One region of the Lysinibacillus sp. JK80 genome, then DNA from elsewhere that is predicted to be linked to it. Evidence: riboswitches for the same ligand, from Rfam matches in the RefSeq annotation. Region 1 holds a riboswitch; each other region holds the start of a gene.
What was found. A riboswitch is a leader RNA that binds a small molecule or an ion and turns the genes downstream of it on or off. The one in region 1 is predicted to bind S-adenosylmethionine.
Positions count from the first base shown of each region.

Region 2: another riboswitch for S-adenosylmethionine. It lies ahead of HXV90_RS21715 (cyclase family protein); the one in region 1 lies ahead of HXV90_RS13580 (O-acetylhomoserine aminocarboxypropyltransferase/cysteine synthase family protein).
Region 3: another riboswitch for S-adenosylmethionine. It lies ahead of metK (methionine adenosyltransferase); the one in region 1 lies ahead of HXV90_RS13580 (O-acetylhomoserine aminocarboxypropyltransferase/cysteine synthase family protein).
Region 4: another riboswitch for S-adenosylmethionine. It lies ahead of HXV90_RS13095 (MetQ/NlpA family ABC transporter substrate-binding protein); the one in region 1 lies ahead of HXV90_RS13580 (O-acetylhomoserine aminocarboxypropyltransferase/cysteine synthase family protein).

Region 1 covers NZ_CP058997.1:2,686,143-2,693,785, forward strand. Annotated here, with positions in the region: gene HXV90_RS13560 (DMT family transporter) at 1-252, opposite strand, end outside; gene HXV90_RS13565 (MerR family transcriptional regulator) at 408-638, shown strand; gene HXV90_RS13570 (homoserine dehydrogenase) at 698-1,684, opposite strand; gene HXV90_RS13575 (hypothetical protein) at 2,148-2,531, opposite strand; gene HXV90_RS13580 (O-acetylhomoserine aminocarboxypropyltransferase/cysteine synthase family protein) at 2,864-4,165, opposite strand; SAM riboswitch class I at 4,283-4,396, opposite strand; gene HXV90_RS13585 (glycerol-3-phosphate acyltransferase) at 4,552-5,184, shown strand; gene HXV90_RS13590 (DASS family sodium-coupled anion symporter) at 5,380-6,852, shown strand; gene HXV90_RS13595 (succinyl-CoA:acetate CoA-transferase ScpC) at 6,926-7,643, opposite strand, start outside.
Region 2 covers NZ_CP058997.1:4,323,265-4,330,907, reverse strand. Annotated here, with positions in the region: gene tnpA (IS200/IS605 family transposase) at 1-195, shown strand, start outside; gene HXV90_RS21740 (erythromycin esterase family protein) at 339-1,751, opposite strand; gene HXV90_RS21735 (hypothetical protein) at 1,891-2,244, opposite strand; gene HXV90_RS21730 (DUF2225 domain-containing protein) at 2,267-2,950, opposite strand; gene HXV90_RS21725 (Cof-type HAD-IIB family hydrolase) at 3,273-4,046, shown strand; gene HXV90_RS21720 (DedA family protein) at 4,108-4,704, shown strand; gene HXV90_RS21715 (cyclase family protein) at 4,735-5,472, opposite strand; SAM riboswitch class I at 5,562-5,667, opposite strand; gene HXV90_RS21710 (YuzC family spore coat inner layer protein) at 5,749-6,147, opposite strand; gene HXV90_RS21705 (helix-turn-helix domain-containing protein) at 6,268-7,643, opposite strand, start outside.
Region 3 covers NZ_CP058997.1:3,455,699-3,463,341, reverse strand. Annotated here, with positions in the region: gene HXV90_RS17300 (aminopeptidase) at 1-50, shown strand, start outside; partial or broken gene HXV90_RS17295 (NUDIX domain-containing protein) at 253-719, shown strand; gene HXV90_RS17290 (alpha/beta hydrolase family protein) at 703-1,479, shown strand; gene pckA (phosphoenolpyruvate carboxykinase (ATP)) at 1,545-3,131, opposite strand; SAM riboswitch class I at 3,525-3,643, shown strand; gene metK (methionine adenosyltransferase) at 3,902-5,098, shown strand; gene HXV90_RS17275 (gamma carbonic anhydrase) at 5,278-5,790, opposite strand; gene HXV90_RS17270 (alpha/beta hydrolase) at 5,925-6,731, shown strand; gene HXV90_RS17265 (alanine/glycine:cation symporter family protein) at 6,858-7,643, shown strand, end outside.
Region 4 covers NZ_CP058997.1:2,564,931-2,572,573, forward strand. Annotated here, with positions in the region: gene HXV90_RS13075 (PucR family transcriptional regulator) at 1-795, shown strand, start outside; gene HXV90_RS13080 (carbon-nitrogen family hydrolase) at 848-1,642, opposite strand; gene HXV90_RS13085 (pyridoxal phosphate-dependent aminotransferase) at 1,739-2,908, shown strand; gene HXV90_RS13090 (PPC domain-containing DNA-binding protein) at 2,954-3,454, opposite strand; SAM riboswitch class I at 3,577-3,681, shown strand; gene HXV90_RS13095 (MetQ/NlpA family ABC transporter substrate-binding protein) at 3,770-4,600, shown strand; gene HXV90_RS13100 (methionine ABC transporter ATP-binding protein) at 4,708-5,733, shown strand; gene HXV90_RS13105 (methionine ABC transporter permease) at 5,726-6,397, shown strand; gene HXV90_RS13110 (enoyl-CoA hydratase/isomerase family protein) at 6,411-7,190, shown strand; gene HXV90_RS13115 (alpha-hydroxy acid oxidase) at 7,205-7,643, shown strand, end outside.

The DNA of each region.
Region 1 (7,643 bases):
ACGAATGGATGAGAAGAAAAGACCTTGGAAAAACGCAATACTAGCCGCAGCTAAAATTGTCCATTTCCATGACCACCTTAAAAAATTAATTTTCCTCATTATAATCGTAATAGCTAATAATAAACTGCCACCAATTGCAGAACGAATCGTGGCTACAGCTATTGGAGATACCTCTTCATCCAAATATGTCTGGGCAGTACCTGTCATTCCCCATAGAATAGCTGCTAGTAATACAAACAATGAATTTAACATTTTTCAGCTCATCCCCGCTTCACATCTTTCTCCATACTAATCATACATATTTATCCAAAATCAAACAATTATCATTTTTACTTTTCTTTTAATTCCAATAGTATGTTTTCTCATGAATGGACGTTATAATAAAAACAGTAAAAGGAGCGAATCGTATGTACAAATCAATTGAAGAGACAGCTATTGATCTTGGTATGCCTGAGGATCAAGTAATGCGTCTAATTTACGAAGGACGCATCCGTTCTGTTTACGATGGCCAACAAATTTTAATCAATAGTGGACAATTCAGCACTTATTTTAAACAATTGGAACGTATAAAAGAGGAAATTGAAATTTGGCGTGCTACTCCTATTCCAGAGGACATAGACGTCAAAGATGAAGACTAAAAGCCCACCATTCATACAATTGAACATTGTTGAATGGCGGGCCTTTTTTAAAGCTTTTATTAGATTGTCACAACAAATCCTGCTCTTTTCCCAATGATTTCAGCATAATCTTCTACCATGACACTTGCTGTTGGATACATCCCTGCTCCAGGACCGATTAATGTTAATGTACCAATATAGTTAGTCTCTAATGCCACCGCATTGAACACATCATCGACTGGATAAAGTGGATGCTCTTTATCAACTAGTTGAGGACCTACTTTTGCAATAATCTTACCGTCAGCTAGTTTTTCCACTTCAGCAACATGGCGGTAACGAAGACCCTTTTCACATGCTTCATGAACTTGTTCAGCAGAGATACTATCGATCCCAATTACCTCTACATCTGACCAGTCTGGCTGCTCACGAAAAGCTAAGGCACTTAATATCATTAATTTTTTAAATGCATCCTGCCCAGATATATCATTATATGGATCTGCTTCGGCATAACCTAAGCCTTGTGCCTCTTTTAAAGCTGTTTCGAACGACCAGCCCTGTGCACGCATTTTTGTTAAAATATAATTACATGTGCCATTTAAGACACCTTGTATACGACTTACATCATTTACAAGTAAGATATTTTTCATTGTTTTTATAACAGGTACGCCACCAGCGGTAGTAGCCTCATAGCCTACAAAAACACCATTAGCTTTTGCAAGATCCTGCAACTCCAAACCTCGTTTGGCAAACATCACTTTATTGGCAGTAATAACATGACATTTATGTTCCACCGCTCGCTTTAAATAACTGTATGCAGGTTCTTCGTTCACAATTGCTTCAAACACTACCTGCATACCTGGCTCTGCTAAGACTTCATCCATACTTGTTGTCATTAAATGTGCTGTACCTGGTACACGTTCACGACTAGCATCTGTCACTAAAATCTTCGCTACCTCTAATTCAATACCTAATTTATTTTTTAGCTCTTCTCGTTTTTCATTTAAAATATGGTAAATCCCCTGACCTACCGTTCCAAATCCTAAAATCGCTGCCTTTATAGTTGCCATTCTTGTTATTCCCTCCAACTTACATTCCGCAGTTTCATTAAAGCTAATTTTCCATGGGGTTGTGTCATGACAATTTGACACCCACCGCAGTCTTTAGCCAACAACTCTCTTTGTATGAGTTTCGCTATTTCTATATGTGTTAGGACACACACAAATTCAAATAATTCAAAATTTAACTTAAAGAAAATTGTAACGCAAATACACGCTTTGCACAAGAAAAATCTTTCTAGGAAGGACATTTGTTTTCTCTAGATGTGCAAAAGAAATCGGTTTCATTCCCTTTATTATACGTTTTATTAATCAATCTATAAGATTTGAACAAATATTGACTATTTACATTTCAATATATGAATGTCTTTCTTCTATTATATATATGTATGCTCAGACACTCATAACAATCCCTTTAAAGAAAAAACTCATTCCCTGTAGCAGCAGAGAATGAGCTTAAAAATATGAGGGGGTTTTAACTTGCTTTTGAAAGCAATTGATAACGATATTGTGCTAAAGCTTGTTGAACAAGATTAATCTCTTCTTCTGTAAAATTAGGTATTGCATACGTACGTTCCACTAATTGAAATGTACCATACTTCAAGTAAAACTCTGTCGCAGGAAGTGAGATATGGCTCACACCGTACTGTTCATATGCCTCAAATACTTCCTTTACAGTAAAGTCCTTTTCAGTAAAAACATGTTCTTGAAATGCTGTATGACCAAATACTTCCTGCCATTTTCTTTCGACTGATGTAAGAAGGTGTTGAATGGATTTATTGTTGACAAATACATGCCCTTCATTTAGCTCATATATTAGATAGGATACAATGTTTTGCGCACTATAGATGTTACCCATTTTAAACACTCCTTTATCATCAGTTTTTGGGAAGAGTAGTCACTGGCTAGGCAACTACTCTTCTATATATTCAAAAGTGGGGGAGCACTTATGAAAACATTTACCTTTTTTAAAAAAATTTTCGTACTGTTAACTTATTTCCTAGTATATAACATGGATTTAACAAAGTCAATAATACATATAAAATTACTTGGTATTATTTTTTATAAGGTTCTGATAATTAACGGGTGCAGTAATAGATTGATGTAGCAACGTTTAACGCATTACCAAATGAGGCTAATCGAATGAGAAAATACGTTAACGTCACAACATCTTACCATTTTCTTTAAACTTTAAGCTTCTACTGTTTGTTCAGTTGTTGTAGCCTGTGTAATGGCTTGATCTAAATCAGCAATAATATCCTCTACTGCCTCTAAACCGATGGATAAGCGAATGAGCGACTCGGTTACACCAGCTTGAACTAATTCGTCTGCTGATAGTTGCTGATGAGTAGTGGAAGCTGGATGAATAATTAATGACTTTGCATCACCTACATTTGCTACATGTGAAAATAATTTCACGCTATCAATAAGCTTTCGCCCAGCTTCTCGTCCACCCTTTATGCCAAATGTAAGCACTGAACCGAAGCCATTTCTTAAATATTTTTTTGCTAACTCATGTGTCGGAAAATCTTCTAGGCCATTATAATTTACATACTCCACAAATGGGTGGTTTTGTAAATACTCAGCCACTGCCAATGCATTTTCATTGTGTTTAGGGATACGCAGATGAAGCGTTTCTAACCCTTGCAATAAATTAAAGGCAGCATCAGCACTTAATGTTGGACCAAAATCACGTAATAGTTGTACACGTAGCTTTGTAGCAAAGGCAGCAGAAGCTGTATCAATTCCATAACGTAGACCATGGTAAGAGGCATCTGGTTCAGTAAAACCAGGGAATCGACCGCTAGTCCAATCAAACTTACCAGCGTCTACAACAACGCCCCCTAAAGTTGTACCATGACCTCCTATCCATTTAGTTGCTGAATGAACTACAACATCTGCGCCGTATTCAATAGGTGTAGAACCGTAAGGAGAAGCGAACGTGCTGTCAATAATTAATGGTAGACCATTATCATGTGCAATTTTAGCTACTGCCTCAATATCTAAAACCTTTAAACTTGGATTACCATAAACCTCTGCAAAGACAGCTTTTGTTTTATCAGTAATCGCTGCTTTGAAATTCTCTGGGTTTGTTTCATCTACAAAAATTGTTTTAATACCATAGTTTGGTAATGTGTTAGCAAATAAATTATACGTACCACCATATAAAGAACTAGCTGCTACTATCTCATCACCAGCTCCAGCTAGATTTAAAAAGGAAAATGCGATAGCTGCTGCACCAGATGAAAGTGCTACTGCTGCTGTTCCACCTTCCAATAAAGCCACACGTTTTTCAAATACATCAACTGTTGGGTTGGTAATTCGTGTGTAAATGTTCCCTGCTTCCTCTAAGGCAAAAAGACGTTGCGCATGAGCAGTGTCTTTAAATACGAAAGCAGTTGAGCGATAGACTGGAACTGTGCGAGATCCCGTCACTGGGTCTGGCTCTTGACCACCATGCAACAGCAATGTTTCTGGTTTAAAATTTGTCATTGTGTACCTCCAAATGGTTATTTTTTTTACGATGGTACCGGAGATGAGGAGGATTTTTCTGTAGAAAACAAAAACCCTCTTCAGCTAAGAAGAGGGTTGCGGTTGCAAGTTTTCCTCCCCTTATCTGCCAGATCCAAGTAAGAATCTGTAGGAATTAGCACCTTAGTAAGCTCATTGCTTACTGGTTGCCGGGCATCATAGGGCCTATCCCTCCGCCGCTCTTGATAAGAGTATGAGATTCAATTTCCATCGTTGTTACACAGTATAAACATAGAGTTTTTTTCTGTCAACATGTAAATTTTATTTTTTCCGAAACTTCTGTCTGCTCTTATACGTAATATGAACGCATACACTATTTTAGAAAAAATTTTGAGAGGAGTATTTTTATGGTAAAGGCCGTGATCATTTTTCTTATGATTGGCTATTTAATAGGCTGTATTCACGGCTCTAAAGTGGCTCAATTTTTATCGGGGGTTGATTTAAAAAAGGCTGGCCACGGTAATGCTGGTGCCTCTAATGCTACTCTTTCCCTTGGCTGGAAGTATGGCGTTTTAGTAGCCCTCATTGATATAGGCAAAGGCGTTGTCGCTATTATAGGTGCACATTTTTATCTAGCGGACGCTATTCATTTAACAGAAGAACAAATTTGGCTGCTTACTTATATTATGGCTGCTGGGGTTATTTTAGGTCATAATTTCCCCTTCTACATGGGCTTCAACGGCGGGAAAGGAACGGCCTCCATCATTGGTATTTTACTTGCTGTTGATTGGAAGATTGGTTTATTTGCACTTATTTTATTTGTTATTTTATCCTTTGCAACAAATTATTTAATTGTAGGTGTTCTAGAATTTTATCTCGTGTTTTGTACAGCAACTTATTTATGGATTCCTGGCATTGGCCCAACCATTATAGCTCTTCTTCTTTTTGGCATAGCCATCATCCTGCACCTCGAAAATATTAAACGATTAGTCAATGGAACAGAGCCTAAAGTAACTTCTGCCTTTAAGAAAAAGAAATAATATTTAATGGATATTTTTGTATTTTTTGTGACCGTATTTTTTCTCTTTATCTACTCATATTGCTGTAAAAAACACCATTTTCACATAGATTTTTTTCTACAATAAAATAGACATATTCTTATCTCAATAAAACATTATACAGGCCGATGTTATGGATAATAATCGTCATTTTTATCGTAGAAAGGATGAGAAAATATGTCTTCACAAGCTACAAAACTTAATTTAAAGCCACTATGGATTGGCTTGGCATTCGCGTTACTAATCATTATTACCTTTTTACCTAACAATGGTGATTTACCTATAGCTGGGCAACGAGCTTTAGCCATTTTAGCTTTTGCAGTCATCCTTTGGGTTACAGAGGCCGTTTCATATCCTGTGAGCTCGGCCATGATCATTGCACTAGTAACTGTTTTACTAGGACTCGCTCCGTCAATGGATAATCCAACTACAGAGTTAGGAACAGCTAGCGCATTAAAATTATCTTTAAGTGGCTTTAGTAATTCTGCCGTTGCTTTAGTAGCAGCAGCTCTTTTTCTAGCGGCAGCAATGCAAATTACTAATCTACATAAACGACTTGCACTTTGGATTCTTTCACTGGTAGGAACGAAAACAAAAGCTATCGTATTTGGCGCTATTTTAGTCTCTATCGTCCTCGCATTTTTTGTACCTTCTGCTACAGCACGAGCTGGCGCAGTAGTACCGATTTTGCTTGGAATGGTGGCAGCATTTGGTTTACCACGTGATAGTCGGCTTGCTGCCTTATTAGTTATTACTTCGGTACAAGCCGTTTCCATTTGGAATATTGGTATTAAAACTGCAGCAGCTCAAAATATGGTGGCTTTAAACTTTATCCAAGAGCAATTTAATGTGGATATTTCATGGGGTGCTTGGCTACTTTATGCAGCCCCCTTCTCAATTATTATGTCGATCTTTTTATTTTTCATTATGATTGCTTTAATTAAACCTGAGACTAGCAATATCGAAGGTGGTAAAGAGGTCATCAAAAAACAGCTTGCAGAGCTTGGCCCATTAAAGGCTCCTGAAATTCGTTTAATCATTACATCCGTAGTTTTACTATTTTTCTGGGCAACTGAAGGGAAGCTACATCCATTTGATACGACAACAGTCACAATTATTGCTATCGCGATTCTATTAATGCCTAAAATCGGTGTGTATTCATGGAAGGAAGTTGAGCCTCATATTCCATGGGGGACAATTATCGTCTTTGCGGTAGGCATTATGTTAGGAACCATTTTACTAAATACGCAAGGTGCTGCATGGTTATCAGATAAAGTTTTTGGTTCACTTGGGCTAGATACTATGCCTTTACTAGCAACCATCGCACTCGTAACTTTATTTAACATTTTGATTCATTTAGGTTTTGCAAGCGCAACTAGCTTAGCCTCAGCACTTATACCTGTGTTTATTGTTTTAGCCTCCACATTAACGGCTAATGTTGATCAAGTTGGTTTTGTTATTGTGCAACAATTCGTCATAAGCTTTGGCTTCCTATTACCAATTAGTGCACCACAAAACATGCTTGCCTATGGTACAGGCTCCTTTACAACAAAGGATTTCTTGAAATCTGGAATTCCATTAACCATTATCGGTTTCCTTCTCGTACTTTTGTTCTCTGCAACTTATTGGAAATGGATTGGATTATTATAGAACTTTCATTAAATTAAAACGTAAAAGCCTTGAAGAAACAGACTATCTGTCCTTCAAGGCTTTTAAGATAAGACTATTGTTTCGTAAAAGCAGGGTCCTTCATCGTACCGTTTTTCGCATAGTTAACGTGCCATGATAGTGCTTTTTCTAGGTCATGTGGTGTGTGATGTCCACCCGTTGCCTCATTGGCATCATTAAAGTACTGCCAAAGCTGCTCCCTATAATCAGGATGTGCACAATTATCAATGATAAGTCCCACTCGTTCTTTTGGAGCAAGTCCTCGTAAATCTGCTACGCCCTGTTCAGTTACAATGACATCAACATCATGCTCCGTATGATCCACATGTGAGACCATTGGGACAATACTCGAAATATCTCCACCCTTAGCATAAGACTTTGTTACAAAAATTCCTAAACGTGCATTACGAGCAAAGTCACCAGACCCTCCGATACCATTCATCATCTTTGTACCAGAAACATGTGTGGAATTCACATTGCCGTAAATATCTAATTCCAATGCCGTATTCACTGAAATTAATCCGAGTCGACGAATAATTTCAGGCTGATTTGAAATTTCTTGAGGGCGCAACACTAATTTATCAGCATATTTTTCAAAATTCCCATAAACACGGTTTCCTACTTGCTCAGAAAGGGTAATAGAAGTAGCAGATGCAAAATTCACTTTCCCTGCATCCATTAATTCAAATACTGCATCTTGGAGAACTTCTGAATAAACTTCTAAGTTCTCAAACTCAGAGTCTTTAAAGCCTAGCAATACAGCATTTGCTACT
Region 2 (7,643 bases), 1.6 Mb from region 1:
CTGAAATACAAATATGGAAATAGGAAGTTTTGGTGTCGCGGATATTATGTAGATACAGTAGGACGAAACAGAAAAATCATACAGGAATATATAAAAAATCAATTGCGCGAGGATATTATTGAGGATCAAATGACCATGAAAGAATTCATTGATCCATTTACAGGAGAAGAAATACAAGCAAAAAAGCGAAAATAATAAAACCACTTTAGTGGTAGCGTGAAAACGGAGTGCGGTTGGCGGACCTTTCAGTGTGTCTTTAGACATGGGCCAGTACCCCAGCGTTTCACGCGTAGAGCAAACCACCAGTTAGACTGGTGGTTCTGATTTAATAAGAGAGATTATTTGATATAAGTTGGTTTATTCACCTGATCTATTAAAAGTATACCATCGTATTGTTCGCGCGGAACAAGACTTTCCTGTATCATTCCCCAACTATAGGATAAGCGTGGTTCAAACATCCATGAGTTGCCTCGTTCATTTTGTCGATTGCGTAAATCGATGAATGTGTAAGGTTTATTTGTTGAAGACAGAATATCTTCAATAGATCCTTTGACAGGAGGTAAAACAGGCATAGGTTCTCCCATATTATTAGCTGTCTCTCCACTAGTCATGTATAGACCTAATACATAGCTATATTTCTTATAGATATCAGGTAAACGTTCCCCCATTAATTTAACTGGGTAAGGAGATCCCATTACTTCCGATTGTGCTTTACGAATATGATCGTTATGAGCCCATACAATAAACTTTTCTGTTGGGTACACCTCTTCAGCTAACCAAAGTAAGTTCTCCATCATCGCTTGATCTCGCCATTCCATAGTTTGCAAAAATGATTCTATATTATTTTGTTCAATGTCGATATTGGACTGAATTGTTAACTCTATATATTCGTCTGCTAGTCGAATACGATCTGCTAGAGTGCGATCCATTAGTTTTACAATATGAGGCTCTTTTGGATAAGCTGCCTGTAGCTCTTTTTCTTTGAATTGTATTTGTGATTTTACTTGTTTATATACATCAATTATAGTAGCCTTTACTTTTTGATAGCCCTTCAAATCTTTTCCCGAGCTCCATTCAGCAAGTTGCTTCTCAGCTTCATTGAATTGCTGAGCCAACTTAGGGTTTTGCAGCCAATCTCCGTTCGTAAATGCTCCTTGCTGTTGAATATCGAAGCCAGTAAGTACAAGAGGTTGCTCTGTTGCTTGAGTCGATTTTGCATAGTCAAACAGAGGCAAAGTTTCTTTTGTCCACCAAACGCCGAAAATGGCATCCTTCATTGTTTGTAGAGCTGCTTGTTTATCAATTTGTCCTTGAGCATTCATCACATTACCCATACCACTTTCAAAGGCAAGGACATTATAGCCCATATCTTGATGTAAAAATTGTATTAAACGTGTTTTCGCTAGATTGAATTGCGCCACTCCATGAGAGCTTTCCCCTAAAAAGACAATACGTTTATCATGTAATAAAGGTTTTAGCATCTCTAAATCGTCAAATTTGTTAGCGGGAATTTTTTGTCCGTCAAACGTTTCAGGCTGGATGGATGACAGGCTGTATGCATGGTCATTCACCCATTTTTTCCAATCAAGTAATGTTTCATTAGAAGTCCTAGCTTGTTTGACAGCAGAATCGTTTTTAATAATCTGCTCATTTACAGGGACAGCAGCAGAGACATTTACTACTCCACTTACTGTCATTAAACTTGCCAGTGCAAAACTTAATAAAACCTTATGCTTCCTAGCTTTCCTCATTAATTATCAACCCTTCACTTTATATTGATACTAATTATAGAAAGGCAAGTTTAAAGTTTAGGAAGAATTTGTTTAAAATTAGTTTAAATTTAGTATGTAAAAAAGAAAAACACCTCCAATTGATGGAGATGTTGGAATGCTATTTATAGTGATACGTACTTGCTCTTACATGGTTACGTTGAATTTGGTTAAACCATGCACGATCCTTTTCTTCTTGTTTTAATGTCCCAACAATGGAGGAAGAGCAGCTCACGCAAATTTTAGCTTGCGTAATCTGTCCACATCGTTCGCATGGAGCCCCTAAATTAGGAAAAATGGAGTTCTTTAATTTTCCTGCTTTTACCCATTTGTAAAGCAGCTCAGGTGATACGCCTGTTAGAGCGACAATTTCTTCGTTTGTTAGGTAGCGATTATTTTTTCTTAATAAAAAATGATGTAGCTCTGAAAATATATCCTCTTCTCTCACATCAATTTTCTTTTGAAATAGCAACATAATTAATCATCTCCTCGTCCCATTAATTAATGATTTCATTAATTGTTATGGGTTGTTCGTCATATTTATAATTTTCCCAACGATTGCGTGCAAGCTTGCGATATTTTGGCGAAACATTTCGATCAGCGATTAAGCGTGAAAATCCTTTTTTTGCTTCAGGAATATCACCAAGTCGAAGGCTTAATTCAGCATGTAAAAACTGAATTCTCTCTCCACCTTCTTGATTAGAGGCAAAGGATTTACTATAAAAGTCTCTAGCTGCAAAAAGATAACGCTTTTCGGATTCTTCGTCCTTTTTTAATCGATAGAGCCAAGCAATTTTTAAAGCGAAATTCGCCATTAAAAGAGATTCTTCCATTGATGCACGGGATACTAAATAGGCGAGCTTAAAACTGATAATGGCATCATCAATTGTACGTTCCTGACAGATATCCATAGGTTTCTGGAGCTCTTTAATGTATAGTTCATCAATGAGTAGCATGAAAGGTCCATATGTCCGTGTCATAGATTTATGGTAGGCATAACCACAATGTGGACATACGGCAACTTCATATAGCAAAGGGTTTAGGCCATCGTAAACAGGCATGAAATCCGTCTGTTCTTCGATAATTTTATATCGATTAGGGCGAACTTTATAAGTTGTAAACTGCTTTTTGCAAAATTTACAATCCACACTACTTTCATAGTAGTAAATGTTAAATGCCATAAGAATCAACTCCTTTGCGTGCACTAAAATTTTATTTCTTTTGTTCTATTTATACGTAAGATTTTATCGTTCAATGTATTTAAGATATTATCTTTTATTTTAACAATTTTGTGTTCTTTGGTATACTCCTTTAGAATTATTAAATAAAAATATTCAAGGAAATTTTAGTTAAATATTATTATAAATACGCTTGTAATTGTTTTTATCGGTGGTGCAAAAGGAAGTTATATAGTTTGCTTAAAGTTTGTCAAAATACTTTCACATATTTCATGGGAGAAAAATTATAAATTAGTTCTAAATGACTATAAAGGAGGTGCTCAAAATGAAGTATAATATCGTGTTTTTTGATGTAGACGGCACATTGATTAATTACGAGGATGGCTGTGTGGAAGAAAGTACAAAACAAGCTATTCAGCTATTGCAAGAAAAAGGAATCCATCTTGTAGCGGCTACTGGAAGACCCTTATCTATGTGCTATGAGTTAAAAGCACTGGGGATTGAAACCTTTATTACTGCAAATGGGGCCTATGTGAAACATAAGGATCTTGTCATACATAAAACTCCGATTGCCAAAGAAATTGTCCACAATGTACAGGCTTTTGCACAGGAACAGCAGCATAGCCTAACATTTTTTACAGAGGAGTTATCCATGAATAGCATACAAAGTCCAGTAGCTTTAAGAGCGATGCAAGAAACTTTATCTTTAGGGGATTTTCCACTTATAAATGAAAAAATTGTAGATGAAGAGGTTTTTCTCATGTGTCTATATGTGGATGAGCTGGCTGAAAAAAGATATACTAGCCAATTTTCGAATATATTTTTACAGCGTTGGCATCCTTATATTGTGAATGTATTACAGCAGAATGTTTCGAAGTCTATAGCTATTAAAGCGGTGCTTCATCATTTCAATATTGACCCTAAGAATGCGATTGCCTTTGGGGATGGGGATAATGATGTTGACATGTTGGAATATGTAGGAGTAGGAATTGCCATGGGAAATGGTAGTAAAGCTCTAAAAAGTGTTGCGAATTTTGTTACAAAGACATCTACGGATGGCGGTATCAATTTTGCTTTACGTCAGCTTCAAGTCATTTAGAGCGCTGAGGTTACACTATATATAGCAGGTAGATTTTAATAAATTTTAGGTGGGATGATTTATGGCACATCACGTGCAGTCTCTAATTGAACATTACGGATACTTTGGAATTATCGTGATTCTAATTGGAGGTATTGTAGGGGTGCCACTTCCTGATGAGGTGTTTCTAACTTATGTAGGCTATAGTGTTTACCGAGAAAGTCTTGAACATATTCCTGCTTTAGTCAGTGCAATGATTGGTGCGGTTGGAGGCATTACCTTAAGCTACTATATTGGTTATCGTTTTGGCTTACCGTTATTGCAGAAATATGGCCCTAAAATTCATATTACAGAGCAAAAAATTGACTTTACGAAAAAGATGTTTACAAAAATAGGACCTACCCTATTATTAATTGGCTATTTTATCCCCGGGGTACGTCATTTGACAGCGTATATTGCGGCTATTAATAATTATCCTTATAGGAAGTTTGCGCTTTTTGCCTATACAGGGGCATTTATCTGGACGTTCACATTTATATCATTAGGAAAGATGCTTGAAGAGAAATGGCGATTTGTTGGATACTATCTGACTCATTATAGTATCTATCTTATCCTTTTATTTATTGTAGGGATGCTCATTGCTTACTTTTTATTCAAAAAAAGAAATGGACAAACATAAAAGTCGGTATACGCTATACCGACTTTTATGTTATGGCAAAATAGCAAATGAGCGCACAGGGAAGCCAGATGCTTTTTCTGGCTTAGGTACGATATTGAAGATGATAGCGCCTTTCGCAGGTAGCTTGTCTAAATTCGTCATTAGCTCAATTTGATAGGTGTCTTGGTCAAGCACAAAATATTCGCCATCTAGCTTGCCATTTTTACGAAAATCAGCAGCAGAGTCCGTATCGAAAGTTTCATGACCAATTGCGCTTACCTTGCGTTCTTTTAGTAAAAACTGTAAAGCTTCTAAACCCCAGCCAGGGATATGGTTATGTCCATCTGCATCCTTATTACTGAAAGCCTCTTTATCTGGCCAGCGCTTACTCCAATCTGTGCGTAATGCTACAAATGTTCCTGCTTCAATTTCTCCATGCTTGTCCTCAAAATCAAGAATATCTTCAACACTTAATGAAAAATCATGGTTGCTCGCAGCCTCTTGTGATTTATCAATAACAACAAGGGGAAGAACAAGCTCTTTTAGTTCTAATTCTTCTAAGTAGCGAGTATCTCGCACAAAATGAATGGGTGGGTCGATATGTGTGCCATATTGACCAGGGAACGTGAATTGTTGAGCGAAGAAACCGTCCTTATGAGAAAATAACGTTTCAAATTTAGCGTCCTCAAACATAAAAAAATGTGGTGAATTAGGGCCGAATGTATGTGTTAAGTCAACCCACTGTTTGGATTTTAATAATTGCAATGCTTGTAAAAGTTCATTAGACATCGATTTCCCTGCTTTCTGTAAAAATAGTTGTAAATAAAAAGGAGTCCCCTAATAGAAGAGGACTCCTGCTGCAACAACGGTAGTTCTTCTTCTCATCTTCAAGGCTGATCATTTTGCCAATTGGAATTAGCACCATACTGTTAGCTGGTTGCTGAGACTTCATCGGGCCAATCCCTCCGTCTCTCTTGATAAGAAAAGTAATATAAGAATTTTCAGAAATAACAATACAAACACTTTAGCATAGTTTTTTATAGTTTACAAGTTCACTAGGAATTTTCACCAATTCAAATTTAAGGTGACTCCACAACAATCATTATCAATAAGGCGTATTCTAAAACTGTCTGGTGTATAGTTTGTTTCAAATTTCATCGTAATGCCTGTTGATGTGATTAATTTTTCAACCTCTGTTTTATTTGAAAGTTGAGCAGCATTCATTAAATCATGTGCGAATTGTTGGGAGCTATCTATTTTATCCGTAAGTAATTGGGCTTGCTGCATCATCGCCTTTATCCGTGATGCTGAAGCTTTTAATTTGTGTGTATCGACAGGTGGAAAAGGATTATTGGTCGGCATTGCTAGATGTTGCGAAAAGGGTCTAATGGCAAAATGATTAGCGATAGGCGATGTTGGATAATGATAGGGATGCACAAAATACGGATAAGGATTGTAATACAAGGTTATTCCTCCTATCCTATAACTGATATTCTATCTTATGTAGCCAAACGGCTTTCGGTGTTATTAGCAGTGCAATGTTTGTCCTAATCATTTAAAAAGGAAGCTAAAGTAAGCTTCCTTTTAGCCAAGTACATTCAAGACATCATCAATTTTTTTACTATGTGATAAAATGCCATAATTCATCCATGTTAAAAAGTCTACTTCATAGACACAGTTGCTTTTAACGGCAGCTAGGTTTTTCCAAGTAGGAGTTTTTAAAATAGCACGTTCCTCATTTTCATAAATGGAATGTTGTTTATCAAAGGTAATAAATAAATGATCAGCATCTAATTGCAACAATTGAGCAAATGTCAGTTGTGCTTTACGTTGATTGTGCGGAATACTCCATACTAGTGAATGTGGCATTAAACCTAAGTCACGATATAAAATTGGGCCCGTATAGCCACATTCAGGACCCGCGTATAGAGTAATGCCAATGGCTGAAATACGGAGAAATGCTACACTTTGCCCATAAACAGATTTGCTAAGAATTCCTTTTGCTTGTTGTACTTTATCTTCATATTGTAGGATTACGTCTTGCATCAAGGAGGTTTTTCCTGTTAGATCTGCAATTTTAAATAAAGTAGATTGCCAATTCTCTCCAGGGTGTGAAAGATGGCAGACGGGGGCTACTTCATCTAAGTGCTGAAAGGATTCCCAACGCTCTACACCAGAATCTAACATAATTAAAGTTGGCTTATAGTTAAAGAGTCGATCCATTTCTCTATTTTGTACATCGATATCTGGCACTTTCTGTAGACCTAAATAGTCTTGTTTTCCCCATTTTGAATGACTAAATTGAGCAATTGGCGTAATCCCAAGCGCAACAAAGAAATCTTCTAAGAATGGTGCAAATACACGTATATGGCTGCTTTGATTTCTTCGATATTGTCCTGGAGAGATGCCAACATGTTCTTTAAAACGACGATTGAAATAATACTCATTATTAAATCCGACAGACAGGCTAATTTCAAATACTCGATCATTTGTTGTCATTAATAATTGCTTAGCTTTTTCAATACGAAGTTTATTTAAATAGTGAAGAGGAATTTGTCCCGTAATATCTTTAAAAATGCGCGTATAATTCCATCTTGGTACGTCAGCTAGCTGTGCTAGCTGCTCAACCGTCCACTCTTTTTCAAAATGTTTATGTAAATGGTTAATGGACTGCTCAACAGATTGTCGATCATTTTTTTGCATCTGCTTGGGTATGGTTTGATGTAAGAGTAATAACATCAGCTCTTGAAAGTGTACATGCTGTTCAAAAATCGTGTGTTCATCCTCCGCTAACCGGTTCTGATAGATGACTTCTAGCAGTCTATGACATTGTGAAAAGGGGAGAAGATGTCGTTCGCTGATACTTGTAAAATGACTATATGAATTCTGACTATTGCTGAGATTGACAATGTTGAATTGTAATTGATAAAAACAAAGGTGCTCACTTTGAATATGGATAC
Region 3 (7,643 bases), 770 kb from region 1:
GTGTTGTGAAAAGTCCTATCGTCTATTTTGACGGTCAGCAAGTAATCTAAAGAAAAGCGTGTCTTCCTATGAAGCACGCTTTTTTTCATGCTTTACAAGACTGTAGCTTAGGGTTGCTTGTCATTGTAGGTTTACAATATAGTTAATATAGATAGGAATAGGGATGATGATTAAATTCCGTCCATAAAATAGAAGTAATGATAAAGAAAGTAACTTTTGTTTTGCAACAAGAAAGAACGTGAGGTTGAAGAGATGTTAACATTTACAGATTTACATGGCCTACAAGTAGATTTGAGTTTTACAAGAGGCGAATTTAAAGTAGAACCTAAACACGTCCTTGTCCTTTTAAAGCATGAAAATAAATGGTTATGTACTGTCCATAAACGACGTGGTGTAGAAGTGCCAGGAGGGAAATTAGAAGAAGGGGAAACCTTAGAGGAGGCGGCTATTCGAGAAGTTTTTGAAGAGACAGGTGTTCATGTGAAGAATCTTCAATGGTTTGCAGAGTATGCAGTGTATGATGAAATCGTTTTTGTAAATCCGTTTTCACTGCACAATTTTTAGCGCAAGAGGATATAGAATTTGATTTAGAAACGTCAGGCATGCTTTGGTTAACCGATGAAGAATTTGCTCAGCATCCTAACTTGAGTTTTCACATGAAGGATGAGGGGATGAAGAAAATGCTGGAGGAGCTGAAACATCGTGACACACAATGGTGATATTATCGAAAAACGCCCCTATCCTTCACCAAATCCAGCTATACGTTTAACGGAAATAACCTATCTTTCACAGGGCTTACGTATAAAAGGATTATTAGCAGAGCCAAAGACTGAAGGTACATATGATGGCTTTTTATATTTAAGAGGCGGCATGCAAAGCATTGGGATGGTAAGACCATCTCGTATTGCACAATTTGCGGCGCAGGGCTTTATCGTATTTGCCCCATACTATCGTGGGAATCGTGGGGGAGAGGGGCGTGACGAGTTTGCAGGGGCAGACCGTTACGATGCGGTCTATGCCGTAGATGTACTCAAACAATTCTGCAATGACAATATCCATGTTTTTGGTTTTTCACGAGGTGGTATTATGGCTCTGTGGACAGCTATTTTAAGAAGGGATATTACTTCTGTTGTAACATGGGCAGGTGTTTCTGATGCAACGGCCACTTATTGGGAACGTACAGATATGCGCAGAATGATGAAGCGTGTTATTGGAGGAACACCTAATCGTGTACCAGAAGCGTATGATGCAAGAACACCACTTTTTGAGATAGAGCGTATAACAGCTCCCGTTCTTATCATTCATGGCTATCGTGATGAAAATGTGGATATTGAACATGCCAGACAATTGGCATTTTTTTTAGAGGAAGCAAATAAATCATTCGAAACTTGGTATGATCTTAACTATGCACATCAATATCCACCAGCAAAAAATCGTGAAACTGTCCGTGCTCTTTGCAAGTGGATGAAACAACAATAAAGCATAGAGAAAACAAAAAGACAAAGGGAACGAATAAATTGTTCCCTTTGTCTTTTATATAGACGTTATTTTAATGGACCACCAAGTGTAGTGATGGCTTCAGAAACGTTTGAGAATTTCTTGAAGTTTTCGTTGAATAAGCCTGCAAGCTCAGCAGCTTTTGCATCGTATGCAGCTTTATCTGCCCAAGCTTCACGAGGATTTAACACTTCTGAAGGTACGCCTTCAACTGCTGTTGGAATGTGTAAACCAAACACAGCATCTTGTGTTGTTTCAACATCTGCTAATTTACCATCGATTGCTGCACGGACCATTGTACGTGTGTAAGACAGTTTCATACGGCTACCTGTGCCATATTCGCCACCAGTCCAACCAGTGTTTACTAAGTATACCTGTGCACCGTGCTCGTCAATTTTTTGTCCTAACATTTCTGCGTATACTGTTGCAGGAAGTGGAAGGAATGGAGACCCGAAGCAAGTAGAGAATACTGGTTCTGGCTCAGTCACACCACGTTCAGTTCCAGCAAGTTTAGAAGTGAACCCGCTTAGGAAGTGATACATCGCTTGTTCTTTTGTTAATTTACTGATTGGAGGTAACACGCCAAATGCATCAGCTGTTAGGAAGATGATTGTTTTTGGATGACCTGCAACAGAAGGATCAACGATATTTTCGATGTATTGGATTGGATAAGCTACACGTGTATTTTCTGTTAGCGAACCATCATCATAGTCACAAATACGAGTTTCTGGATCAACAGCTACGTTTTCTAATACAGAGCCGAAGCGGATTGCATTGTAGATTTCTGGTTCTTTTTCAGCAGAAAGGTTGATTGTTTTTGCATAGCAACCACCCTCAATGTTGAATACACCATTATCAGACCAACCGTGTTCATCGTCACCGATTAGCTTACGATCAGGATCAGCTGATAACGTCGTTTTACCAGTACCAGATAGACCGAAGAATAACGCTACATCGCCAGCTTCACCAACGTTTGCTGAGCAGTGCATTGAAAGAATACCTTGTTGTGGTAATAAATAGTTCATGATACCAAAGATAGATTTTTTCATTTCACCAGCATATTCTGTACCACCAATTAAAATAATTTTCTTTTCAAGTGATACGATGATGAATGTTTCAGAAGCAGTACCATCAACCGCAGGATCTGCTTTAAAGTTAGGAGCTGAGATGACAGTGAAGTCGGCAACATGAGAAGCTAATTCATCTGCTGTTGGACGGATAAATAATTGATGAGCAAAAAGATTGTGCCATGCGTATTCATTGATAACTTGAATGCTTAATTGTGAGTCTTTGTCAGCACCTGCAAAGCCCTTGAATACGAATAACTCGTCACGTTCTTTTAAATATTTTATTACTTTTACATATAGGTTATCGAACACTTCAGAAGAAATCGGTTGGTTGACTTTACCCCAGTCAATTTGATCTTTTGTGCTTTCTTCTTCTACCGTATATTTATCTTTAGGTGAACGACCAGTGTATTTGCCAGTTTCTGCACGAACTGCGCCATCTACTGTTAACATTGCTTCACCACGAGATGTAGCTTTTTCTGCTAATTGTGGTACTGAAAGTTGAACATTAATGTTACCGCCGTTTAATAATTCCTTCAGTTCGTTTGCAATTTCTACTGAATTCATCGATTAAATACCATCCTTTTTTATAGTATTCCCTTGATTTAGAGGGATTTTTTCTTAATTTCAAAAATAGTATAACACAATTGCTTAAATAATCTATACTAATTAAGAAATTATTTTAGAGTTTTTACCACTTTTCAATAAACTGACAAAAAATAATGTTTTTCGAGTAGAATACCATCAATCCTACTGTAATTAGGCACGAAAATTGAGCCACACATATGTTACCACAAGTAGCTAGGTATGTTGTAGGGATTAATTTGCTTCTATTTACATCATCATCCAAGTATGAAAAGTTTTTGTGTAATAAGTTCGTTCTTTCCTTTCTATACAGTAATACATAAGAAAATATTTGACAACGTTCGACCTTTTCAGTAACATGAGATTGAACGGATACTCTTATCCCGAGCTGGTGGAGGGTCAGGCCCTGTGAAACCCGGCAACCTGCATGAACTATTTCACGACATGCGTTGGTGCCAACCTGATGCAAGGGAACATCCCTTGAACGATAAGAGTGAAAGGTTACGCAGTCATTATTCCTTTCCTCATGTAAAGTAACGTGAGAAAAGGATTTTTTTATTGTTAAAATTCAATGTAAAGGTAAGTATATGTAGTTCTTTCCTTATTATAATGACGGATCTTTCGAAATCCTCGTGTTAAAAGCAGCAGTAACGGCTTGAGAGTTCAATCCTTAGGAGCGGACTTGACATGGGTAATGAGTACCGTATTCATACACAACTACTTATTGTAAGAGTATTTAGGAGGAAAACCAAATGACAAACCGTCGACTGTTTACATCAGAGAGTGTAACAGAAGGACATCCAGATAAGATTTGTGACCAAATCTCGGATGCCATTTTAGATGCTATTTTAGCAGAAGATCCAAATGCACGTGTAGCGTGTGAAACAACTGTAACAACAGGATTAGTATTAGTAGCAGGAGAAATTACTACTTCTACTTATGTGGATATTAAAGGTATTGTTCGTGACACTGTAGCTGAAATTGGCTATACACGAGGTAAATATGGCTTTGATGCTGAGAACTTAGCGGTGCTTGTGGCAATTGGTGAACAATCACCTGATATTGCTCAAGGTGTTGATCAGGCATTAGAGGCACGTGAAGGCTCTATGACAGATGCTGATATTGAAGCAATTGGTGCTGGTGACCAAGGCTTAATGTTTGGCTATGCATGTAATGAAACACCAGAGCTAATGCCATTACCAATTAGCTTGGCACACAAATTAGCACGCCGTTTAACAGAAGTACGTAAATCAGGTGAACTTGCCTATTTACGTCCTGATGGTAAAACGCAAGTAACGATTGAATATGATGACAATAATGTACCGGTTCGCGTGGATACAATTGTTATTTCAACACAGCATGATGAAGAAGCAACACTTGAACAAATTCAAGCAGATTTAAAAGAATTTGTTATTGCACCAGTCGTACCAAGTGAATTATTAGATGCTAATACGAAATACTTCATCAATCCAACTGGCCGTTTTGTAATTGGTGGGCCAAAAGGTGATGCTGGATTAACAGGACGTAAAATCATTGTTGATACATACGGTGGTTATGCACGTCACGGTGGTGGTGCCTTCTCAGGTAAGGATGCAACCAAGGTAGACCGTTCGGCGGCATATGCAGCACGTTATGTAGCGAAAAACATCGTAGCAGCTGGCTTAGCAGAACGTGCTGAAGTGCAACTTGCCTATGCGATTGGCGTTGCTCAGCCTGTTTCCATTGCTGTCGATACATTTGGCACAGGTAGAGTGAAAGAAAGCGAGATCGTTGAATGGGTACGCGAGCTATTCGATCTACGCCCAGCAGGTATCATTAAAATGCTTGATCTTCGTCGTCCAATTTATAAACAAACTGCTGCGTATGGACATTTTGGTCGTACAGATTTAAATGTACCATGGGAGCAAATTGATAAAGCAGACGCGCTACGAGAAAAAGCACGTTTATAAACTATTGAACTAAAGTAATGAAGTCATTAGAAAATTATTCTAATGTATTAATAAACAAAGGAGCAACATTGCTCCTTTTGTTTTTTTTACAAAAATACCTCGCTAGGATTCGTGAACATATTCGGTACACGAAAACGCGAGGGATTTTTTCGTTAGTATTGATTTTTTGTGTAGGTTATTTATTTCTGAAGTGATTTATAATATTGACCTTTTTCTGCGTATTCTCGTACGATGCGTTCCATATCCTCTTTATCTTCAGCATTTAATTCTCGGACAACTTTTGCTGGACGACCTAATGCTAAACTATTTGGAGGAATGACTTTACCAGGAGGTACTAGGCTTCCAGCTCCAATAAATGCACCTTCTCCAATCTCAGCTCCGTCTAAAATAATGGATCCCATACCAATTAAGGCATTTTTGCGAATTGTACAACTATGTAAAGTGACTTGGTGTCCAACTGTTACCTCATCTTCAATAATGAGCGGATATTTTGGGCTTTGGTGTAAACAGCAAAGATCCTGAATACTGACACGTTTACCGATAATCGTTGGGGAAACATCACCACGAATAACCGTATTAAACCAAATGGTTGTTTCGGCGCCAATTGTTACGTCGCCCGTAACAGTTGCGTAATCAGCAATGAAAACAGACGGATCGATCTTTGGCGTTTTATCTTTAAATGGATAAATCATGAAAATCGCCTCTTTTCTTTCTATAATGTAGTATTATCGTATCAAATACGCAACTTTATGGAAATATAAAATTAAAATGTGCTATTTATTTCGATATAATCAAAGTGTAATTATTTTTTAGGAGGACTATGTAAATGTGGAAATGGGAAGCTGATGGACAAGCAAAAGCTGTGATTGCTATTCTTCATGGTGCTTATGAAAATCACCGTTGGTATGCATGGCTGATAGAGAAATTAAGATTAGAAGGCTTCCACATAGTCATGGGGGATTTACCGAATCATGGTGGTAATGCAAGATTTGCTAGAGTCCATGATGAAGACTTCAAATTGTACAATAAGTATACACGAAACCTGATTGAAAATGCTTTTTCATATAATTTACCAACCTTTGTAATAGGGCATGGACTAGGTGCAACATTAATCCTCCATACACTGCAAAAGAGACAATATGAATGTGCAGGCATTATTTTAACATCACCTTGGTTGCAACTAAAGCTATTACCAGGTAAATTAACAAATGCTTTAACAAGTCTAAGTGCGTTAACAGCCAATGTTAAGTTGACACATGATATTACATTAGAGAAATTAACGCGTAGTGTTGAAGGCAGAGAAGAAATGAAAGATGATGTACCGCTCATGTCTGTTGTTTCTGTGAAATGGTATCGAGAACTTCAGCAAATGATGAAAAATTTAGTGATGCTGCCTAAAGGTGAAATGCCTAATATGCCTATGCTAATTATGACAGCTGAGAAGGATAAAATTACGGACACTCGCCAAACCCGAAATTGGCTTCATCAACAGGAATTCACAGAATTTCAGTTTAAAGAATGGGCAAATTGTTATCATAATTTATTTCATGAGGGAGAGCGCGAAGAAATTTATATGTATACACGAGATTTTATTAATAATGCTCTTCGAAGAATTGGTTATATAATTAAATAGGTTTATCCCCTTCCATTTACTAGGTTACTTACTTAAATATTGTTACTCAAAAATAATATTGTAATTTTCTGAAAAGTGTAATACTATAATGATCTAAAGTAAGGTATTTTAAATTGGAGGGGTAAAATGGATGTAATTGTGGAGAAGTTGAATGGTATTTTATGGGGACCATGGTTTATTTATGGTATCTTATTGATTGGGTTATTTTTCTCAATTATCACAAGGTTCCTACAGGTAAGGCACATTAAAGATATGTTTGTTTTAATGTTTAAAGGGGAGAAATCGGAAAAGGGAATATCCTCTTTCCAAGCAATGTCTATCGCATTATCAGGACGTGTAGGTACAGGTAATATTGCTGGTACTGCGACAGCAATTGGAATGGGAGGACCTGGTGCTGTCTTTTGGATGTGGGCAATCGCTTTCATTGGTGCGGCTACCGCGTATGTAGAATCAACATTAGCTCAAATCTATAAAGAAGAGAAAGATACAGAATATCGTGGTGGACCGGCCTTTTACATAGAAAAAGGAATGGGTCAAAAATGGTTTGCAGTAATTTTTGCTGTGGCGGCTTTAATAGCAATGTTAATTTTGATGCCTGGTGTGCAGTCAAATGCCATCGCAGGTGCTGTTGAAAACGCTTTCGGTTTGGATACATGGATCACAGGACTTATAATTGTTGTGTTACTAGGTGCTATTATCATTGGTGGTATTAAATCAATTGCAAACGCTGCTCAAATTATTGTACCATTTATGGCATTAGCTTATATCATTATGGCAATTGTCATTATTTTTATGAATATTTCACAAGTACCAACAGTTATCGGATTAATTTTTTCTAGTGCATTTGGTGCTCAAGAAATTTTTGGCGGGGTTATTGGTTCAGCGATTGCTTGGGGTGTTAAACGTGGAATT
Region 4 (7,643 bases), 120 kb from region 1:
AATATTGAGGATGCTTCGATTTTAGCTGATTGGATTGATCAAAAACTATCTAAGGAGGAAATCTATAAATTTATCGTTACACATTATACTAACTATACACAATCCAGTGGCACTGTCTTTATTTTGGCTTCTCCTAATACCTTGACAAAGGCACAGGAGGATGTAGTCTATAGTAAGCTTTATTATCGTAATCTCTTTGAGCAACATGGCTTTATTCCATTTTTATTTGAAAGAAAAAGCTATGTTATTTTTATTTTACTGCATACAAAAGATAGTAAAGCCATTCGTGATATGTTAAACAACATGTTTTCCTCTTTGGTCAAAACTGAATTTTATAAAAAGCAGCAGGCACAAGGTTATCAGATAGCTATTGGGAAGGTCGTTTGTGATGTGGATAAAATTCCTAAAAGCTATCAAACTGCACTGGAAACCTTATATATTTGTCGAAAAGTACAAACGTCCTCGTTCTTTTATGATGATCTGCATTTATATCATTTAATCTATAAATTACAAATGCAGGTGGATTTACAGGAAGTGATTTACGACTATTTACAGCCCGTTATTGAATACGATGAAAAATATAATAGTAAGCTTCTCGAAACATTGCAGGTGTATTTACAAACAAATGGCTCTAAACAGCAAACAGCGAATCAATTGTTTATTGTTCGTCAAACACTCTATCACCGCTTAAAAAAGCTTGAAAGTTTACTTGGTAAAAATTTTATGAACGGGCATAACCGCATTACACTTGAATTTATGCTACTAGCCAATTCATTAATCGAGGATAAGAGCTAGAAAAAAGTTGGCACGCTTAAAAGGTTAACTCCCCTCCTAAGCGTGCCCTTTATTACCCTTTCACAACTACATCGTGATACAGTCCTGGTCTACGATCATCGTAAACAGGAATTCTTCCACGTACTTCATCGACAATAGAAAAGTCTACATCGATCACTGCTACTTCCTCATCCTCAGCACCTACCCATAATACTTCTCCCCAAGGCTGAATAATCATAGACTGCCCATTAAAATTTTCTACCTTTTTCGAAATACGATTTACTGCAATGACAAAGCATTGATTTTCAATTGCACGAGCCTGTAGCAACGTTTTCCAATGGTCAATCCTTGGAGTTGGCCACTGCGCTGGTACAAATAATACCTTTGCTCCTTGTAATGCATGTGCACGTAACCATTCTGGGAAGCGAATATCATAGCAAATGACACCAGCAGCTTCAATATCATCTAAAGCAAAACGATTCATTTCATCCCCTGCTTCCAAGTAAAGATGCTCGTCCATTAAACGGAAAAGATGTGCCTTGCTATATTCCCCAACAAGTTCTCCATTACGATCAAAGGTATACATCGTATTATAAAATTTATCGCCTTTCTTTGTTGAAACAGAGCCCCCTACAATATGTACATCAAGTTCCTTAGCAAGTTTAGCCAAAAAGGCCTTTGTCCGCTCACCATTGATATCTGCTAGCTCAGGCAGTTTCTCTAAAGCATAGCCTGTATTCCACATTTCAGGTAACACTATGATTTCTGCCCCATTTTTTGCAGCTTCACGAATCTTATCCTCGGCACGTTCAAAATTTTCTTCAACTTTGCCAAAGCCAACATTTAATTGAATACAACCGATTTTCATCTCTATTCCTCCTCTAGACAATTAACAGAAAAAGTAATACTATTTGCTTCATATTCTTCAATAATAATTATTATATTCTGAAAAAGGTGATCATGCATGGAATTCTCTAAAAAACTACAGCAACTACCCACTCAATTTTTTGCAGCACTCGTTCAAAAAGTAAACTTGGCTCTAGAAGAAGGGCGTGATGTCATTAACCTTGGGCAAGGAAATCCCGATCAGCCAACGCCTATTCACATCATTCAAGCATTACAGGAAGCAGCTGAAAATCCTCAAAACCACAAATATTCACCATTTAGAGGTCTCGCTGAATTACGCCAAGCTGCTGCGGACTTTTATCAACGTGAATATCAGGTAGAACTAAATCCAGATACAGAGGTAGCGATTCTTGGTGGAACAAAAATTGGTCTAGTTGAGCTACCTTTAGCTGTGTTAAACCCTGGTGACACGATGCTCTTACCAGATCCTGGCTATCCAGATTACCTATCAGGTGTTGTACTAGGAGACGTCAATTTTGAAGTAATGCCCCTTTTTGCTGAAAATGATTTCTTACCTGATTATCATGCATTACCTGATGAAGTGAAAGAAAAAGCAAAGCTTCTTTACTTAAATTACCCGAACAACCCTACAGGTGGTACAGCATCACTTGCGTTTTTTGAAGAGACCGTTCGCTTTGCGAAGGAGCACAATATTATCGTATCACATGATTTTGCTTATGGGGCAATAGGATTTGACGGTAATAAACCAGTTAGCTTCCTTCAAGCAAAGGGTGCAAAAGAAGTAGGAGTTGAAATGTATACATTATCGAAAACCTATAATATGGCTGGCTGGCGTATAGGCTTCGCTGTAGGGAATGCCGAGATTATTGCTGCTATTAATCTAATCCAGGATCATCTGTTTTGTAGTCAATTCCCTGCCATTCAACAAGCCGCAGCAGTAGCACTGACGGCTTCCCAACAATGTGCATGTGAACTACGAGCTACTTATGAGCGTCGCCGCAATGTACTCATTGAAGAAGCTCGAAGAATTGGCTGGCATGTTACGGCTCCAAAAGGCTCCTTCTTCGCATGGCTCCCTGTACCATTAGGCTATACAAGTGAACAGTTTGCTGATCTTTTGCTCGAAAAAGCTGATATCGCTGTAGCAGCAGGTAATGGCTTCGGTCAATATGGTGAAGGCTATGTTCGCGTAGGATTGCTGGTTAGTGAGGAGCGCTTACGTGAAGCAATCCATAGAATCGAGCAATTACAATTGTTTAAAAGATAATGACGCCATATCCTGTAGCTATCCCTAGCTACAGGATTATTACTATTATTCAATTTTCCTTGGTTGCCCTAAACCATTTTCTAATGGATAAAATTGAACATGACCTGTTTCATCATCCCATTTTCGAATATGTTGAATCCCTTGTACCTCTGCCAACACGATATCAGCAGTAATAACAGGGTTGCCCCCTTTTATTAAATGCCCACCTGATACAACACCCCATTGATCGCTCATAGAACCATGGAAATGTGTCTCATATCCACCATCTCGCTTACACACCACACCTGAACCTTGAATAAATTCTAATGGTCCCTCTTTTTCAATCACATCACTAAAACGAACTTGAATTTGAACTGTTGCATCTGGCACTAAATAAACAAAGCTACTTTTTTGAAAGCTGCCAATACAGCTTACAATTGTTGCTGACTCTATACTATTCTCTTCGCAAAGCGCTTCAATCCCTTCAATGATATCTGTTCCCGTTAGAAAACGAGCACTAATAACCTTACCAAATGAACCTATACCATAATTAACTCTTACAGACATTGTTATCCCTCTTTTGCGTCGAAATATTATAATTATATAAAAAATTTAAAAATTATTTATTGACTTACTATACCCTATAAATTATATTAGTTCTATCGGAATTACAAAAAAATATTATAAATCTCTTATCAAGAGTAGCTGAGGGACTGGCCCTATGAAGCTCGGCAACCTCCTTTTTAAAGGAAGGTGCTAAATCCTGCAAACGATCTTCGTTTGATAGATAAGAGAGGACATCTTTTCATGAGCCTCTCTTAATTTGTAAGAGAGTTTTTTTATTTTCAAAAAACCGATAAAAACAATCTTGGAGGTATTTTCATGAAAAAGAAAAATAAATTTTTAGTAGGTTTAGCAAGTTTAACATTAGTAGCGGCTTTAGCAGGCTGTGGCTCTAAAGAAGATAGTAAAAGCCAAGCTGAAGGAATTGATGAAAAGAAAATCGTTGTAGGCGTCACTTCTGGTCCACACGAACAAATTGCAGAAGTAGCCGCTAAAGTAGCAAAAGAAAATGGGCTAAAAGTTGAACTAAAATCATTTTCTGACTATGTTTTACCTAATACATCCTTAGCTGAAGGTGATCTTGATGCGAACAGCTATCAACACGAGCCTTTCCTAGATACATTTAATAAAGACCATGATACAGATTTAGTACCAGTGGGCAAGACGATTTTAAATCCAATGGGTATCTACTCTGAAAAATATAAATCCTTTGATGACATTCCTGACGGTGCAACGTTTGGCCTACCAAATGACCCAACGAATGGAGCACGTGCCCTCTTTGTTTTACAGGAAGCTGGCTATATTAAGTTAAAAGAGGGTGCAGACTTAACAGCCTCGATCCGTGATGTAGAAGAAAACATAAAGAATTTAAAATTCATTGAATTAGAGGCAGCTCAAATTCCTAAACAACTTAGTGAAGTAGATGTAGCAGCTATTAATACAAACTTTGCACTAGAGGCTGGCATTAACCCTAAAGATGACTCTATTTTATTGGAATCTACTGATTCTCCATACGTGAACTATATTGTTGTACGTGCTGAAAATGAAAATGATCCAACAATTAAAAAGTTCGTTGAGGCTTACCAATCTGACGAAGTGCGTCAATTCATCGAAGAGGAATTCAAAGGTTCTGTAATCCCTAGCTGGTAATATGTTCAGAAAGCTTCTATAAAGCCGAAGAATCTGCTGAAATTCCCCAATGGGAAGACGAGCAGATTCTTGCTTTTTAGAAGGTTGAGAAAGGAGCAAACAATCGCATGATTCAATTACAAAATATCTCAAAAGAATTTAAATCGAAAAAAGGCATCATAAAAGCTGTGGATGGCATCAACCTTCACGTAAAAAGGGGACAAATTCATGGTGTAATCGGCTATAGTGGTGCTGGTAAAAGTACACTCATTCGTTGCGTTAATCTACTAGAACGTCCTACAGCAGGAAAAGTAGTGATAGACAATGTAGACATTACGACCCTTTCTCTTCACGAATTACGTCAAACACGCCAAAAAATCGGGATGATCTTCCAGCACTTTAATCTCTTAAAAACAGCAACAGTTTACAATAATATTGCAGTTCCCTTAAAGCTACTAGGCTATAAAGAGGCGGAAGTAAAAAACCGAGTAGCTAAGTATGCTGAAATTGTCGGTTTAACAGATAAACTAGATAGTTACCCAAATCAACTTTCAGGTGGTCAAAAACAGCGTGTGGCTATTGCACGTGCCTTAGCACAGGAACCAGAGATTTTACTTAGTGACGAAGCAACAAGTGCACTTGATCCTGAGACAACGGAAGCCATTCTTGAATTGTTGTTAAAAATTAATCGTGAATTAGGCATTACGATTCTGCTCATCACACATGAAATGAATGTAATTCAAAAAATTTGCGATGAGGTTTCTGTTCTAGAATCAGGGAAAGTTGTGGAATTTGGCACAGCGATTGAACTTTTTGCGAAACCGAAGCACCCTACAACGCGAAAGTTTTTGAATACAATTTCACAACGTAATTTATCCCCTTCTCTTATTGAGCAATTAAATGTTTCAGGAAGTGTAATCCGTTTAACATTCCTTGGTGAAAGTACTGGTAAGCCATTATTAGCAGAAGTCACTAAGGTATATGATGTGCAACCAAATATTTTAACAGCTAATATTATTGAATTAAAAAACGGTATTGTCGGCAATATTGTGGTGCATTTACATGGCGAAACGCAGATTGTCCAAAAGGCGTTAACGTATTTTTCAGAAAATGGCGTGGCAGTGGAAGAATTAGGAGGTGCGTTCAATGAGTAGTATCCAAAGCTTCTTTACAGATTGGTCAGATGTTATTGGCAAAGCAATTATCGAAACATTTCAAATGGTCGGAATTTCATTATTTTTCTCCATTCTGATTGGCATTCCATTAGGGCTATTAATCGTTTTAACACGACCAGGACAATCCTTTGAAAATAAATTTTTCTATCAGTTTTTTAATCTATTTATCAATATTGTTCGCTCTGTTCCATTTATCATTTTACTATTCTTCATCTTACCTTTTACCAAGTTAATTGTAGGTACAACAATTGGTGTTAAAGGTGTAATCGTTCCACTAGTTGTTTACACAGCTCCTTATATTGCACGACTGATGGAGTCTGCGCTTTTAGAAGTGGATTCCGGAGTAGTAGAAGCCTACACAGCCATGGGTATTAAACGTCGCCATATCATTTGGCATGTCCTATTACGTGAAGCGCGACCATCTATTATTTTAGGCTTAACAATTGCCACAATAGGATTAATTGGTGCAACAGCAATGGCAGGAATGGTTGGTGCTGGCGGTTTAGGTGACCTTGCCTATCGTTATGGTCATTTGCGCTATGAGGTTGATGTGATGTATGCAACTGTCTTTATCTTAATCATCCTTGTGCAGAGCATTCAATCCATTGGTAACCGCTTCGCCGCGAAGTTGAAAAAAGATTAAGAGGAGAATGAAGATGACAAACGAAATTTATGTAGAGAAAAATGGCTATATTGCAACGTTAGTATTAAACCGCCCGGATAAACGGAATTCTTTATCAAGGGCAATGTTTCAAGCCATAGTAGACCAACTAGAGCTGCTCCGTATAGATTCTTCCATCAAACTTTTAATTGTTCGCGGTGTCAATGAAGTAGCCTTTTCTTCCGGTGCAGATATTAGCGAGTTTTTAGATGTTCGTTATGCTACAGACAATGCTAAAGCCTATAATGAATTGGCTCTAAAGGCGATCGATGCTCTCTATAAATTTCCACACCCGACAATTGCTATGATTCAGGGCTTAGCAATTGGTGGTGGCTTAGAGTTAGCAAATGCTTGTGATTTTAGAATAGCAACGCCTAAGAGTAAGCTAGGCATTACCGCTGCAAACATAGGTATTGTCTATAATTTAGAAAGCACGAAACGTCTCATCAATATTGTTGGTGTCGCTAAGGCAAAGGAAATTTTGTACACAGCAACTATTTTTACAGCTGAAGAAGGAAAAAATATTGGTTTAATCACGGCCCTACACGAACCAGAGGAAATTGATGAGGCGACATTGCAATTCGCTGAACATTTATTAAGTAAATCATCCATTGCAAACGCAGGCATCAAAAAAATTATCCAAGCAATTGTTGATGGTGAAATTGAAGAAAACGATGAGCTGGCACAGTTAGTTTTGGATTCATTTAGTTCAGACGATTATAACGAAGGTATTCAAGCCTTTTTAAATAAAAGAAAGCCTATTTTCAATAAATAAGTGAGGTAGTAACGATGACAAACATAACTGATGGCGATCTACTCTTAAAAAATATAACTGCACAAGCCCCCTTCCCCATTTGCTTTGCAGATTTAGAAAAGGCCGTAGCGGAAAAAATCGATGCTGGCCCTTTTGGCTACATCCGTTCAGGTGCTGGCGGTGAACAAACACTGCGCAATAATCGTGCAGCTTTTGAGAAGTATTCCATTGTTCCCCGATTTTTAAATGATGTGTCACACGTTGATACATCGGTTCATTTGTTTGGTAAAACATATCCAACTCCTTTGCTTTTTGCTCCTGTGGGCATGAACGGAATGGTTCACGATGAAGGTGAGCTTGCCGTTGCACGTGCCGCCCAGTTTTTAAATATCCCTTATATACAAAGCACTGTGTCCACTTTTGCTCTTGAAGAAGTTGCTCAAGCTGCGCCTTCTGCAACAAAATGGTTTCAAT